Regions from separate parts of the Methylobacterium sp. GC_Met_2 genome, predicted to be linked through region 2. Evidence: predicted binding sites of a transcription regulator. Region 2 holds the regulator's gene; each other region holds the start of a gene.

The links. Region 2 encodes PhoB, which activates phosphate uptake and scavenging genes when phosphate is short. Its sites were predicted from a motif close to TGTCATNNANCTGTCAT; they were not measured.
Region 1: the regulator PhoB is predicted to act here: its motif matches at 3,076-3,092, upstream of OXS49_RS16635 (inorganic phosphate transporter).
Region 3: the regulator PhoB is predicted to act here: its motif matches at 3,195-3,211, upstream of OXS49_RS27055 (DUF465 domain-containing protein).

Annotation. Positions count from the first base shown of each region.
Region 1 covers NZ_JALNUM010000046.1:8,552-13,703, reverse strand. The annotation lists gene OXS49_RS16660 (FAD-dependent monooxygenase) at 1-1,149, shown strand, start outside; gene OXS49_RS16655 (antibiotic biosynthesis monooxygenase) at 1,142-1,438, shown strand; gene OXS49_RS16650 (cupin domain-containing protein) at 1,435-1,875, shown strand; gene OXS49_RS16645 (hypothetical protein) at 2,026-2,331, opposite strand; gene OXS49_RS16640 (hypothetical protein) at 2,634-2,906, shown strand; gene OXS49_RS16635 (inorganic phosphate transporter) at 3,137-4,516, shown strand; gene OXS49_RS16630 (S1/P1 nuclease) at 4,560-5,123, shown strand.
Region 2 covers NZ_JALNUM010000092.1:12,947-18,098, forward strand. The annotation lists gene OXS49_RS24540 (protein-disulfide reductase DsbD domain-containing protein) at 1-1,430, shown strand, start outside; gene phoB (phosphate regulon transcriptional regulator PhoB) at 1,567-2,262, opposite strand; gene phoU (phosphate signaling complex protein PhoU) at 2,388-3,107, opposite strand; gene pstB (phosphate ABC transporter ATP-binding protein PstB) at 3,222-4,013, opposite strand; gene pstA (phosphate ABC transporter permease PstA) at 4,077-4,964, opposite strand; gene pstC (phosphate ABC transporter permease subunit PstC) at 4,973-5,152, opposite strand, start outside.
Region 3 covers NZ_JALNUM010000115.1:2,703-7,854, reverse strand. The annotation lists gene OXS49_RS27070 (PHB depolymerase family esterase) at 1-139, opposite strand, end outside; gene OXS49_RS27065 (CopG family transcriptional regulator) at 214-633, opposite strand; gene OXS49_RS27060 (propionyl-CoA synthetase) at 858-2,783, opposite strand; gene OXS49_RS27055 (DUF465 domain-containing protein) at 2,999-3,181, opposite strand; gene OXS49_RS27050 (DUF465 domain-containing protein) at 3,358-3,576, shown strand; gene purE (5-(carboxyamino)imidazole ribonucleotide mutase) at 3,655-4,152, shown strand; gene OXS49_RS27040 (5-(carboxyamino)imidazole ribonucleotide synthase) at 4,169-5,152, shown strand, end outside.

The sequences.
Region 1 (5,152 bases), on a different contig from region 2:
AAGGTGCTGGGTCTCACCTTCGCGGGTGCAAAGTATGCCCCGACCTTCCTGCTCGCGGATTGCCGCATCGACTGGCCCGCGGGAAGCGGCCTCGACCACGACCGCTTCCGCGTGTTCCTGCATGGTGCCTCGGTCGCCCTGTTCCTGCCGCTGAACGGCACCCGGTGCTCACGCGTCATGGCGACGGACCACAGCGGCCGTGTTGATGCCGGTGGTGAAGCCGCAACGCGTCTAGGCCTGCCCGAGCTGGAACGGGCCTTCTCGGAGGCGGCGGGCTTGGCCGTGCGGCTGTCCGAACCGGCCTGGACGACGCGCTACCGCGTGCATCACCGGGGCGTCGACCATTACGGGCGCGGTCGCGCCTTCCTGGCGGGCGACGCCGCCCACATCCACTCGCCGGCCGGCGGCCAGGGCATGAACACCGGCCTGCAGGACGCCGCCAACCTCGCCTGGAAACTCGCGGCGGTGATCCGCGACAGGTCGCCGGCCGATCTGCTCGACACCTACGACGCCGAGCGTCGACCGGTCGGACAGCAGGTCGTGGATACCTCCGACCGGATGTTCACGGCAGTGGCCGGCCAGACCGGCTGGGAGGCAACCATCCGCGACTGGCTCGCCCGGCCCGTCTCGGCCGCCATCGCGCACCTCGACGCAGTCCAGCACCGCGCGTTCCGGCGTCTTGGGCAGTTGGAGATCGCCTACCCGGTCGGCAGCTACGTCGGGGACGGAGCGAGCGCGTTGGGACATTCGGGCCCCCAGGTGGGCCATCGGGCGCCAAACGCCGCCGTCTCGCGCGACCAAAGCGTGTTCGACCTGACCACCGGCTACGGCTTCACCGTGCTGGCCTTCTCGCGCAAGGCGCTGGAGCGGGACATGCGTCACCGCATTGTCGACGAGCTCGATGCCCTCCGGCGAGACGGCGTCACCGCCTATCTTATAGCCCGCAACGCGATCGGGCGCGACGGGCGCAGCGTCGCCGCCACATCGCCCGACGCGTTCGATAGATACGGACTGCGTGAGAGGGACGGGCAGGCGATCTACGTGATCCGCCCGGACGGCTACGTCGCCTGGCGCGGCGAGGGTCTCGATGTGGCTGGTTGCGGACGCTTCCTCGAACGGCTCGCACCGAAGGCTGTGTCCCATGGATAAGCGCGCGGTCTGGTCGACCTTCAGGGCCAAGCCCGGTCGGGAGGATGAGGTCGAAGCGTTCCTGGAAGCCTGCGCCGCCGGCATCGCCGGCGAGCGGGGTACGACGACGTTCTTCGCGCTGCGGCTCGTCGACGGGCGCTACGCCACCTTCGCCGACGACGCGGCCTTCCAGGCGCATCTCACTGGGCCGACGGCCCTTACGGTCATGGACCGGGCGCATGACCTGTTCGCCGACGGCGTCGACATCGTGCAGGCACAGGTTCTTGCCGCCAAGGAGCCTGAGCGATGACGGAACACACGAAGAGCGCCGAACTCATCCGCATCGGTGGGCTCACGCTGCGCTTCCTCCAGGACCGGCACAGCACGGGCGGGGCGCTCGACCTGTTCGAGATGACGGTTCAGCCCGGGGCCGCGATGCCGGTGGCGCACTATCACGAGACCTGGGACGAGACCGTCTACGGCCTGTCCGGCACGACGTGGCGCATCGCGGGACAGGACGTGCCGGTCGGTCCAGGTGAGTCCGTCTTCATCGCGCGCGGCGTGGTCCATGGCTTCCGCAACGACGGCAATGGCGAAGCCACGTGTCTGAGCCTGCTTACGCCGGGCGTACTCGGGCCGGAATACTTCCGGGAGATGGCCACCCTCGCGGAGGGAGCAATCCATGATCCCGCCGCCATGAAGACTGTAATGGAGCGGTACGGCCTGATCCCGAGTGAGAATGGCTGACGCGGAAACCTTTTCTCGAATGATGGCGTCCGCCATCCACCCGACCTAGACCTGCGGAAGCAGCGACATCGTCGTGGGTGGTCGAAAGCAGTCGGACAGCCTCGGGGCGCCACCGAGGATGCAGAAAGGACTTCAGCTGGGCCTTCCTTATCAGTGCGCCGGCGATTTCCCGGCGGCACCGGAGGAATGCTTCTTCTTTTTACGCTTGCCGGTCCGCAGAACCACCTCCGCGTTATCTTCGGCGACGCGCTCGGCCAACGCGAAGTTATGCAGCTCCGGCGTCCCATCCTGGTTCGCTGACGACGCTTCGGTCACGGCAAAGAAGGCCGCACGCACGATCTCCTTCTTGCTCGCCTCTGGATGCCGCTCCCGGACGGCGGCGCGGATCGCCTTCGGCTTCATGCCCGGCACCGCGATGCTGCGCAGCGTCGCGGTGATCTCCTCGATGGAGGTCATGCAGTCTCCTCGGCTCTGAAAAAGGGTCGAGCTGCTACCTTTAACCTATGTGACGCTCCGATGACACGGCCACACGCCGCGCTTCTCGTTCGGCCCACCTTGTTCACGCCTGTGTGAAGCCATATCGAACCCCTACGTTCCTTCCCGAGACCGGAACGCACTCAGGGCGCGCCTCTCCGCGAGGCGGCGCCGCTTTTTATCGCCCCTCTGGACGCCGTAGCCGGCAAGCTCGCCGGAAAATGTAGCCGATCGTCTGGAGCCGTAGCTCTGCGGTCGTCGTCTTGTCGCGGATACACACCTAGATGGCCGACATGGCAAAGCGGCCGATGACCCTCGACCTGTTCGCCACCCTCGACATCATCGACGATGATGTTTCGGCGGTCGTGGATGCCTATTTGGCTGATACCACATCCCGAAACGTGGCGTTCGGGGAGGGCTATAGCATCGACCCCGCGGCCGCGGTGGCCGCCCATCCGTTTGCCCGCACCTTGATGGGCCAACCTTGGGCCGACGAGGAGCTTCGGCGCGCGGCTGTGCGAGCCGCCATCCTGCTAGCCGAGCCCGAGCGAATTTGAACGTATGCGCGGCGATGCCGCGAACTTTGGAATTCGACCACTGGCAAGTAGTTCATAGATCGCTTGTGCCGGGCAACCGGCATCCCGCCCTTCGTAGCAGACGGAGGTTTGGACGCAACGATCCACGGGCGAGGATGTGAAGCGGCCCTCGTCCTCTGCCGCCTCAGGCCGTCGTGCAAGTGTCATGACATCGGAGCGACATCGGCGGCTGTCGCTGCCGAGAGGTCGTTTTGCTCGCTTCCCTGACGCCAGGCTCCCCGACCACCTTGAGCCTGATCCTCGGCTGCCTCGTCCTGGCGCTCGTCTTCGAGTTCTCGAACGGCTTCCACGATGCCGCCAACGCTGTCGCCACGGTGATCTACACCCACTCGCTGAAGCCCTTCCCGGCCGTCGTCTGGTCCGGCCTGATGAACTTCGCGGGCGTCATCCTCGGCGGCATCGCCGTCGCCTACGCCCTCGTCGAACTGATCCCGCCCGACGCGCTCACCCCGCCGAACGGCGGCGCCGCGGTGGGCATGCTCGCCGCTCTGTTCGTCTCCGCTCTGTCCTGGAACATCGGCACGTGGTGGCTGGGCATCCCGAACTCCTCGTCACATGCGCTGATCGGTTCGCTCATCGGCATCGCCGTCGCCGACACCTTCCTGCACGGCCGCGGCCTCGCACAAGGCGTCGATTGGCACCAAGTCTGGGACGTACTTGCCTCGCTGCTGGTCTCGCCGTTGCTCGGCTTCGGCCTGGCGCTGCTGGTGTTCCAGTTGCTGAAGCGCGCCGTGCACGACCGGCACCTCTACGAGCCGCCGAAGGAGGGACAGCCGCCAGTCTGGTGGATGCGCGCGCTGCTGATCTTCACCTGCACCGGCGTTTCGTTCGCCCACGGGACCAACGACGGCCAGAAGAGCATCGGCCTGATCATGCTGACCATCATCGGCCTGTATCCGGCCGAGTACGCGCTCAACCCGCAGATGACCCAGCCGCAGATCGCGCAGGTCGCGTCGGACTTGAACCTCGCGGCCGACCTCATCGCCCGCTTAGGCAACGACCGGAAGAGCGAGGGTGCTCAGGCGGCCCACGAGATCCATAATCGGCTCGAACGGATTGGCAGCCTGGGCGACGTGGCGGCCGACGAACGGACCGTGATCCGCGACCGCCTCAACCGCGTCCTCACCGAGCTGAAGGCGGTCGAGGACAACGGCGCGACGCCCGAAGCCGACAAGAAGACCGCCGAGGCGCTCCATGGCCGGCTCGGTCGCACTGTGCAGTACGCCCCCTGGTGGGTCCGCATCGTCAGTGCGCTGTGCCTCGGGCTCGGCACGATGATCGGCTACAAGCGCATCGTGCGCACGCTGGGCGAGCGGCTGGGCAAGCAGCACCTCGTGCCGGCGCAAGGGGCCGCGGCGGAGCTGGTTGCCGCGGGCCTGATCGGCGGGGCCGGTATCACAGGCTTCCCGGTAAGCACCACGCACGTCGTGACGGGCGGCATCGCGGGGACGATGGTGGGGTCGGGCGCGGGCGTGCAGCCGGCGACCCTGTGGCAGATCGCGACGGCCTGGGTTCTCACCCTGCCCGCGACGATCGTCTTGTCGGGGACGATGTTCTACCTGATGTCGTGAGATTAGCATCATGAGTGCTACAACTGACGGCCGGATCTTCGGCATGGTCCGTTCCCTGTCGCTCGTCGTTCTCGCAGGTGCGGCCGTCAGCCTCACTTCGGCAAGAGGTGCCAATGCTTGGGGAGACGAGGGACACCGCATCGTCGGCCGCATCGCCCTTTCGCTCCTGACGCCGCAAGCCCGGAGGCAAGTCGACGCGCTTCTCGCCGCAGACACGGATACGCTTACGGCCCCGGATTTTGTCGCGCGCACGACCTGGGCCGATCACTGGCGCGACTCGGACCGCAACACCACGAAGATCCGCTACACCGCCACACAGCAGCGGCATTTCGTCGACATCGAGCTCACAGCGCCCGACCTCGCCCAGGCCTGCGCGGGATCGCCGCTTCCCGCCGGCAGCCCAGCCAGCATCGAGCTTGCGCAGGATTGCGTCCTCGACAAGGTTCGGCAGTTCGCAGCGGAACTCGCCGATCAGGAGACCGCTGGGCCTGAGCGCATTCTGGCGCTGAAGTATCTCTTGCACTTCACCAGCGATCTGCATCAACCGCTGCATGCAGCCGACAACCACGACGGCGGCGGCAACGACGTTCCGCAACCAAACAGTTAGGTGCCCGTTCACCCGGAACCGCTGCGACG
Region 2 (5,152 bases):
GCAGCCCGACCGAAGCGGCTCCCACGGCCCTTCCGGGTGTGCTGACCCTGGACGAGGTGACCGAATCCGGCAGCCGCCGCCTCGCCTTCGCGTATGGCGACGAGCCGGTGCTTCCGGCCGCGACCGATCCGTCGGTTCCCGTCGCGGCGACGCCGGCCGGGGCCGCCGCGCCCGACCTCGACCTGCTGACGTTTGCCACCGCCGCCGCCTTCGCTTTTTTCGGCGGCCTCATCCTCAATCTGATGCCCTGCGTCTTCCCCGTCCTGTCGATCAAAGTGCTGAGTCTCGTGCGGCATGCGGGCGAGGGTCCGGCCCGCCTGCGCCTGCACGGCTTCGCCTATACGGCCGGCGTGCTGGCGAGTTTCCTGGGTCTGGCCGGAGTGCTCATCGCCCTGAAGGGCGGAGGGGCGGCGATCGGCTGGGGATTCCAGCTGCAATCGCCCCTGGTGGTGGCGGGGCTCGCCTATCTGCTCTTCGCGATGGGTCTGAGCCTGTCCGGCGTGGTCGAGGTCGGGGGACGGCTCGCGGGTGTCGGCGATCGCCTGACCCGGCGTTCCGGCCTGAGTGGTTCGTTCTTCACGGGCGTGCTGGCCACGCTGGTGGCGACGCCCTGCACGGCGCCGTTCATGGGCTCGGCAATCGGCTTCGCGCTGACCCAGAGCGCAGGTGTGGCGCTTGCCGTGTTCGCGAGCCTCGGGCTCGGCCTCGCCCTGCCGTTCTTGGCTCTCACTCTCTGGCCCCCGGCCCTTCGGGCGCTGCCGCGGCCGGGCGCCTGGATGGAGACGCTCAAGCAGGTGCTCGCCTTCCCGGTCTACGCCACCGTGGCTTGGCTGGTCTGGGTCCTGGCGCAGCAGGTCGATCCGCGGGGCCTTCTGGCGGCGCTGATCGGCCTCGTGCTGGTGGGTTTCTCCGCCTGGGCCTGGGAGCGCGGACGCGCCGCCGCGCCCGGGGCACGCCGGATCGCGCAGGTCTGTGCGGCGCTCGCCCTGATCGCCGTGGTGGCCCTGGTGTCCACCCTCCCGCAGGACCGTGCCGCGCCGACCGCGCAGGCCGCCGCCGGTGGTATCGAGCCGTTCACGCAGGCCCGTCTCGATGCGCTGACGAGCGCGCACAAGCCGGCCTTCGTCAACATGACCGCGGCGTGGTGCATCACCTGCGCGGTCAACGAGACGACCTCCCTCTCCACGAAGGCCGTGCGGGCCGCGATGGCCGAGCGGGGCATCACCTATCTGAAGGGCGACTGGACCAACCAGAACCCCGAGATCACGCGCCTGCTGGAGAAGCACGGCCGGAGCGGCGTGCCGCTCTACCTGCTCTACACCGACGGCGGCGAGCCCCAGGTGCTGCCCCAGATCCTCACCGAGGGCACGGTGCTCCAGGCCCTGGCCTCCGTGCCGGCCGCCGACAGGAGTGCCGCGCTCACCCGCTGATCGGGGGTTCCCGAAGGGCGGAAGCCCTTTGGCGGGGTGTCGGGGCGGAGTCCAGACGCTCGGGCTTCGCCCCATAGCAAGGCTCCGCCCTGCACCCGCAAAAGGTCTTGACCTTTCGAAATCGGGACTTGGCGATTCAGGCTTCGAGGGAGAAGGTTTCGTCGAAGGCGTAGCCGGAGCCGCGGACGGTGCGGATCGGATCGGCTTGGCGTGGGCCGTTCAGCGCCTTGCGCAGGCGGCCGACATGGACGTCGACGGTGCGCTCGTCGATGTAGACGTCGTGACCCCAGACCCCGTCGAGAAGCTGCTCGCGGGAGAAGACCCGGCCCGGGGCCAGCATCAGGAATTCCAGCAGCCGGAACTCCGTGGGGCCGAGATGCAGCTCCTCGCCGGCCCGGCGCACCCGATGACCGGTGCGGTCCAGTTCGAGGTCGCCGGCGGCCAGACGATCCGAGACATGAGCCGGCTTGGCCCGGCGCAGGAGCGCGCGGATGCGGGCGAGCAGTTCCGGCACCGAGAACGGCTTGACGATGTAATCGTCGGCGCCCGTCCCGAGGCCCCGGATCCGGTCGCCTTCTTCGCCCCGGGCGGTCAGCATGATCACCGGCAGCCGCTCGGTCTCCCGCCGGGCCCGGATGCGGCGGCAAAGCTCGATCCCGGACAGGCCGGGCAGCATCCAGTCGAGCAGGACCAGATCGGGCATGCGCTCGGCCAGAAGCAGTTCCGCATCGTCGCCCCGGGCCGCCGTATCCACCAGGAAGCCCTCGGCTTCCAAGTTGTAGCGCAGCAGCGTGGTCAATGCCTCCTCGTCCTCGACGATCAGGACTTGCATACTCACCTTCGATGACCCGTTCTCGCGGCGGACGCGGCAATGGTGCCGGAGGCTCCGCCCAGCCTCAACCGAAACCGACCGTCACGGCGGCGACGCCCCCAGGATCCTGCGCCCCGGGAAGCGCTTCACGGCGCCAGACCCCCATCCACCGTCACGTAATTCGACGCATCGTTCTTCGGCCGTTCTCCGGCGAGCGTCTCGCCCGTGGCGAGGTAGTGGATCGTCTCGGCGATGTTGGTCGTGTGATCGCCGATGCGTTCGACATTCTTGGCGCAGAACAGCAGGTGCGTGCAGAACGAGATGTTGCGCGGATCCTCCATCATGTAGGTCAGAAGCTCGCGGAACAGGGAATTGTACAGCGCGTCGATCTCGCCGTCGCGCTCCCACACGTCGTGGGCCGCCTCGATATCGCGGCTCGCATAGGCGTCCAGCACGTCCTTCAGCTGGCCCTCCGCGAGGTCGCTCATGTGGCGCACGCCGAGCACGATCTTCTGCGCCGGCGCCTGATCGGAGATCGCCACGACGCGCTTGGCCACGTTCTTGGCGAGGTCGCCGATCCGCTCCAGGTCCCCGGAGACGCGGATCGCCGAGATGGTCTCGCGCAGGTCGATCGCCAGGGGCTGCCGCCGGGCGATCAGCAGGACGGAGCGCTCCTCGATATCCCTCTGGAGGGCGTCCAGGCGCTTGTCGGCGAGGATCACCGCCTGGGCGAGCCCGTCGTCGCGGCGCACCAGGGCGTCGGTCGCCTCGGTGGTCATCTTCTCCGCCACGCCGCCCATCTCCGAGATCGAGCGACGGAGGTTTTCGAGATCGGTGTCGTAGGAGGTAACGATATGGCCGGGCATGGATGGATCCTTCGATGGGGGCCAGGACGTGCGATCCCACCCGGTTGCCGCGATCCCGCCCGGCCGCCGCGGCGCCCGGGTCGCGATGGCGCGGAAACCGGTCTTCGAAACAGCTTAGCCGAAGCGGCCGGTGATATAGTCCTGCGTCCGCCGCTCGGTCGGGTTCATGAACATTTTTTCGGTTTGTGAGAATTCAATCAGCTCGCCGAGATACATGAAGGCGGTGAACTGCGAGATGCGCGCCGCCTGCTGCATGTTGTGCGTGACGATCGCGATGGTGAACTCGTCGCGCAGCTGCTCGATCAGCTCCTCGATCCGGCCCGTCGAGATCGGGTCCAGCGCCGAGGTCGGCTCGTCGAACAGGATCACCTCCGGGCGCTGGGCCACTGTGCGAGCGATGCACAGACGCTGCTGCTGCCCGCCCGACAGGCCCATGCCGGACTGCTTCAGCTTGTCCTTGACCTCGTCCCAGAGCGCCGCCTTGCGCAGCGACGCCTCGACCCGGTCGTCAAGCTCCGATTTCGGCAGCTTCTCGTAGAGGCGGATGCCGAAGGCGACGTTGTCGTAGATCGACATCGGGAAGGGCGTCGGCTTCTGGAACACCATGCCGACCCGGGCGCGCAGATCGTTGAGATCGACCTTCGAATCCAGGATGTTGACGCCGTCCAGCAGGATCTCGCCCTCGGCGCGCTGCTCCGGATAGAGGCTGTAGATCCGGTTGAAGGTGCGCAGCAGCGTCGACTTCCCGCAGCCCGACGGGCCGATCAGCGCGGTCACCTGCCGATCATGGAAGTTGAGGTTGATGTCCTTCAGGCCGTGGAACTGGCCATAGTAGAAGTTCAGCCCCTTCACGGCGATCCGGACGGGCGCCTTGGTGTCGGCGCCGGCCTTGGCGGAGGGCTGCATAAGGGGCTCGGCGGCGGCGGTGGCTGCAGCATGGCTCATCGGGCTAATCCTTCGGCTCGCGCTTCAGCGGGCACGCTGCGGCTTGACCACCAAGCGGGCGATCACGGAGAGGGCGAGGATGGTCATGGTGATCAGAAGCGCTCCGGCCCAGGCCAGCTGCTGCCAGTTGGAATAGGGCGAGAGCGCGAACTGGTAGATCATCACCGGCAGGTTCGGGACGCCACCCATGAGGTCGGGGCTGAACCAGCTGTTGTTGTTGAGTGCGGTGAACAGGAGCGGCGCGGTCTCGCCGGCGATGCGGGCCAGCGCCAGGATGATGCCCGTCACGATGCCGGCCGAGGCGGCGCGCCAGCTCACCTTCATGATCACCATGGAGGGCGGAGCGCCGAGCGCCGCGCCGGCCTCGCGCAGGGTGCCCGGCACGAGGCTCAGCATGTCCTCGGTGGTCCGCACGATCACCGGCGTGGCGATGATCGCGAGCGCGATGCCGCCGGCCCAGCCGGAATAGCTGCCCATGGGCCGCACCATCAGCGTGTAGACGAACAGGCCGATCAGGATCGACGGCGCCGAGAGCAGGATGTCGTTGAGGAAGCGGATCAGGACGGCCAGCTTCGAGGTCCGGCCGTATTCCGCCAGGAATGTTCCGGCCATCACGCCGACCGGCGTCGCGATGACGATGCCGATCGTGGTCAGGATCAGGCTGCCCAGCACCGCGTTGGCGATGCCGCCGCCCTCGCTGCCCGGCCCCGGGGTCGGTTGCGTCAGCAGGGTCGGCGTGAAGCCGCGCACGCCTTCGACGATCAGCATCAGCAGGATCGAGCCGAGCACGATGATGCCGAGCAGCGTGGCAAAGGCGCAGAAGCCACGGAGTATGGCGTCCGCGCGGCGCCGGCCGGGGCGGACCCGGGCCTGCACGAGCGGCGGCGCAGCGCGTGTGTTGATCGCGTCCATGGGGCTCCTCAAGCGACCCGCACGCGTGACGTCAGGATGCGCGCGGCGATCAGGACGATGAAGGTGATGACGAACAGGATGCAGCCGAGCGCCATCAGGGCGTTGAGCTGCATGCCGTCCGCCTCGTTGAATTCGTTGGCGATCCGGGACGCGATGGTCGAGCCGGGATCGAAGATCGAGGCCGAGAG
Region 3 (5,152 bases), on a different contig from region 2:
TGGTGAAGGCCGCCTTCTGCGCGCGCTGAAGCTGCGCCATCCGCTCGGCGAGCCGGTCGGTGCCGGGGCCGCCGTTCAGGGTGGGGTCGAATTTCGGCAGGTCGAGTTTGGACAGGTCGAGTTTGGGAAAGCGGAACATGAGGCCGATCCTTCGAAAGGGGGGCGGACAGGGCCGGACGGTTCACCCGCCTCTGCGACCGGCTGTGTGGGACGTCAGACGATCCGGTCGGCCAGGGCGGCCTTCACGGCTGGGCTCGCCTGGAAGGTACCGAGGACCTCCACCGAGGCGATGGCGGCGCGGGCGAGATCCGGCGTGACGTCGCCCGCGACGGTGGCGAGGCCCAGGACCTGGATGTGCAGCGGGCGCCCGGCATCTCGAGCTGCTTCGAGATCGACCCGCCCGTAATGCGCGATCCCGAGGCGGAGCTGGCGCCGGGCCACGGATTGGCGAACCGCGTCGTCGTGGCGGTCGAGCTGGTTGCGCACGGCCGTGCGGATGAAGTCGGCCCGGTTGGCGTAGAAGCCGTCGCGGACCATCAGGTCGATGCGACCGAGATCGACGAAGCCGAGATTGACCGTGATCTTCTCGCTGTCCGGCACCTTCGGCCGGGGCTCGGGTCCCGTGTTGCTCATCGTCTCGCCATCTCTGGGCCATCCGGTTGGATGGTCTAGAGATGGTCATGGGCTGGCGAGGCGCAAGAAGCGCACTCGGAAAAAAGTCATGGTTTCAAAAGGCCGGGGCCTTTTGCGGGTGCAGGGTGGAACCCTGCTGTCGAGCTTCGCTCGATCGTCGGGCGAAGCCCGAATGTCGGGGCTCTGCCCCGACGCCCCGCCAAAGGGCTTGCCCTTTGGGATCCCTAATGTTCGCCGATCCCTCGGTCCTTCAGGCTCTCGCCGATCTCGTCGAGGGCCGTGGCGTCGTCGATCGTGGCGGGCATCGTCCACGGTTCGTGGTCGGCGATGCGCTTCATCGTGGCGCGCAGGATCTTACCCGAGCGCGTCTTGGGCAGCCGCGGCACGGTGAGCGCCAGCTTGAAGGCGGCCACCGGGCCGATCTCGTCGCGCACCTTGGCGACCAGCTCTCGTTCGATCGCTTCGGTGGGACGATCGACCCCGGCCTTCAGCACCACGAAGCCGCAGGGCACCTCGCCCTTCAGGGAATCGCGGATGCCGATCACCGCGCATTCGGCCACATCCGGATGGCCGGCCAGGACCGCCTCCATGCCGCCGGTCGAGAGCCGGTGGCCGGCGACGTTGATGATGTCGTCGGTCCGCCCGAGGACCGTGATGTAGCCGTCCGCGTCGATCACGCCGGCATCCGAGGTGTCGTAATAGCCCGGGAAGGTGGCGAGGTAGCTCGACCGCATACGCGCGTCCGAGCCCCAGAGGGTCGGCAGGCAGCCGGGCGGCAGGGGCAGGCGGATCGCGATGGTGCCCATCGTGTCGGCCGGGACGGGCTTGCCGCCCTCGTCCAGAACCTCGACCCGGTAGCCCGGCATCGGCACGCAGGTGCTGCCGTGCTTCACCGGCAGCAGGCCGAGCCCCATCGGATTGCCGGCGATCGGCCAGCCGGTCTCGGTCTGCCACCAATGGTCGACGACCGGCCGGTTCAGCACCCGCTCGGCCCAGGCGACCGAGTCCGGATCCGCGCGCTCGCCGGCCAGGAACAGGCTGCGGAAGGCCGAGAGGTCGTAATCGGCGATCCGCGCGCCCTTGGAATCCTCCTTCTTGATCGCCCGCAGCGCCGTCGGCGCCGTGAACAGGCACACGACGCGGTACTCGGCGACCACCCGCCAGAAGGCGCCGGCATCGGGGGTGCCCACGGGCTTGCCCTCGTACAGCACCGTCGTGCAGCCGTGCAGGAGCGGCGCGTAGACGATGTAGGAGTGACCGACGACCCAACCGATGTCGGAGGCGCAGAAATAGGTCTCGCCGGGCTGCACCCCGTAGAGGTTCGGCATCGACCACGCGAGGGCGACGAGATAGCCGCCCGTGTCACGCACCACGCCCTTCGGCTTCCCCGTCGTTCCGGAGGTGTAGAGGATGTAGAGCGGGTCGGTGGCGGCGACCGGCACGCACGCCGTCCGCTCCCCCGCTGCCGCGGCGTCCGCCACGGCCTCGGCCCAGTCGCGGTCCCGCCCCGGCACGAGCGTCGCGGGGCCTTGCGGGCGCTGGAGGATCAGGCAGGACTCGGGCTTGTGGCGCGAGGCGTCGATCGCCGCGTCGAGAAGCGGCTTGTAGGCGACCACCCGGTTCGGCTCGATCCCGCACGAGGCGGCCAGTATCACCTTCGGCGCCGCATCCTCGATCCGCACCGCCAGCTCGTTCGCCGCGAAGCCGCCGAACACCACCGAGTGGATCGCACCGAGCCGGGCGCAGGCCAGCATGCCGCACAAAGCCTCCGGCACCATCGGCATGTACAGGATCACCCGGTCGCCCTTGCCGACCCCGAGCCCGGCCAGGACCGCGGCCAGCGTCGACACTTCATCGCGCAACGCCCGGTAGGTGATGCTGCGCTTCGTGCCGGTCACGGGGGAATCGTAGCGGATCGCCACCTGCTCGGCCCGTGCTCCGTCGGCGTGGCGGTCGACGGCGTTGTGGCAGGCGTTGAGCGACCCGTCCGAGAACCAGCGGCCGTAGGGGCCAGATTCCGGCGCAAAGGCTTGGGTGGGCGTCTGCGCCCAGTCGATCGCCCGGGTCGCATCGAGCCAGAACGCCTCTGGGTCGCGACGCGCCGCTTCGTAGATCTCGGGATAGCGGCCCGGAGGGCTGGCATTCGTCATCGGTCGGCGTTCCCCCGCGGGCCGCTCTCCGGCGGCGGCGGCAGAGTAGCGCATTCTCGTGCAGGCGCGCGACGGGTCCGCGCGCGTGAGCAACCAGCGTATGCCAAGCCGCCGAGGGGCTCTGCCCGGACCAAGCGAGAACCGCCGCACCGGGGCTCCCGATGCGGCGGCGACTGTCGTGCCGGGTCTATGAACTGTGAAGACGAATCAGTGGCTCAGTGCAGGGTGTCGCCGGCCCCCCGCAGCCGATTGATCTCGTCCTTGAGGAGGAGTTTCCGTCGCTTCAGTTCGGCGATGTGGAGGTCGTTCGCCGAAGGTCTGTGGATCGCTTCGTGAATCTCGCGCTCGAGGGCTTCGTGCTTCCGGGCGAGTTGGCTCAGATGCGTCTGCAGCGACATGAGTCGAATCTCCTGTCATCGTTTCGACACGCCAAGACTGACACAGGATGCCGCACCTGTTGAAGCGTTTTCTCCGGCTAAGCTTGGTGAAGGCTTTCCGGCATGGCTTGTCCCAAGAAAGGGCGTGACGCATGCTCTCATCGGGTGATGAGCGATCCTTTGGCCCGCAGGTGACGATGGCGGATGAGTCGAGTGAGAGCGCGCAGTCGGAACTCGAGGCCGAACTGGCTCGGTTGCGCGAGGAGCACCGCGATCTCGACAGCGCCATCGAGGCGCTGGAGCGGAGCGTCGCCGGCGATCAGCTGCAGATCCAGCGCCTGAAGAAGCGCAAGCTGACCCTGCGCGACCGGATCTACCACATCGAGGACGCGATTACGCCGGACATCATCGCCTGATGCCAGTGGACGCCGTCCGGAGCAGCCTTGCCGCAGGGCCGCCGCGGCTGTAAGCGCCCTCTTTTGCCGGGATCAACGATGGTGTCGCCTCCGGTCGCGATCATCATGGGCAGCCAGTCCGACTGGGCGACCATGCGGCACGCCGCCGAGACGCTCGATGCGCTCGCCGTGCCCTACGACGCGCGCATCGTGTCGGCCCACCGCACCCCGGATCGGCTCGTCGCCTTCGCCAAGGGCGCGGTCGCGGCCGGTCTCAAGGTCGTGATCGCGGGGGCGGGCGGCGCCGCGCACCTGCCGGGCATGGCGGCGGCGATGACCCGCCTGCCGGTCTTCGGCGTGCCGGTGGAATCGAAGGCGCTCTCCGGCCAGGACAGCCTGCTGTCGATCGTGCAGATGCCGGCCGGAATTCCCGTGGGGACCCTGGCGATCGGCCGGGCCGGGGCGGTCAACGCGGCGTTGCTGGCCGCATCGGTGCTGGCGCTCTCCGACCCGGGTCTGGCGGAGCGTCTCGAAGCGTGGCGTGCGGCCCAGACCGCCTCGGTGGCCGAGCGGCCGGAGACGGAAGCGACATCGTGACGGACGAGTTTTTCGCGTGACGGACAAGACCCTCGGCCCCGGCTCCACCCTCGGCATCGTCGGTGGCGGGCAGCTCGGGCGCATGATCGCGCTCGCGGCGGCGAATTACGGGCTCAAGGTGCACGTCTACGCCCCCGACCGCGACAGCCCCGCTTTCGATGTCGCCGCCCGTACCACCTGCGCGGCCTACGACGATCCGCAAGCGCTGGCGGATTTCGCGCGCAGCGTCGATGTCGTCACCTACGAGTTCGAGAACATCCCGCACGCCACCGCCGACATCCTGGCCCGGCACGCCCCCCTGCACCCGAACGCGCGGGCGTTGTCCACCACGCAGGACCGCCTATCGGAAAAAGAATTCATCAACGGGCTCGGCATCCCGACCGCGCCGTTCCAGGCCGTCGACACGCCCGACGATCTCGACCGGGCGATCGCCACGATCGGCCTGCCGGCCGTGCTCAAGACCCGCCGCTTCGGCTATGACGGCAAGGGCCAACGCATTTTGCGGGAGCGATCCGAGGGTGACCGCAACGCCCTGTTCGCCGAGTTCGGCGGCGCGCCGCTGATCCTCGAGGGCTTCGTGTCGTTCGAGCGCGAAGTCTCGGTGGTGGGCGCCCGCGCGCACGACGGCAGCTTCGCGGCCTTCGACCTGTGCGAGAACGAGCACCGCGACCACATCCTGGCCTTGACCCGGGTGCCGGCCCCCGGCCTGACGCCCGAGACCAGCCGTGCCGCCCTCGATATCGCCAAGCGCATCGCCGACGCGCTCGACTATGTCGGTGTGCTCGCCGTTGAGATGTTCCTGGTGCGGAAGGACGGCGCTGAGCGCCTCGTCGTCAACGAGATCGCGCCGCGGGTCCACAATTCCGGCCACTGGACCATCGAGGGCGCGCGGACTTCGCAATTTGCTCAACATGTCCGGGCGGTCTGCGGCTGGCCGCTCGGCGATCCGGCGCGGACCGGCGGCCTGCCGGTGGAGATGCGCAACCTGATCGGCGCCCAG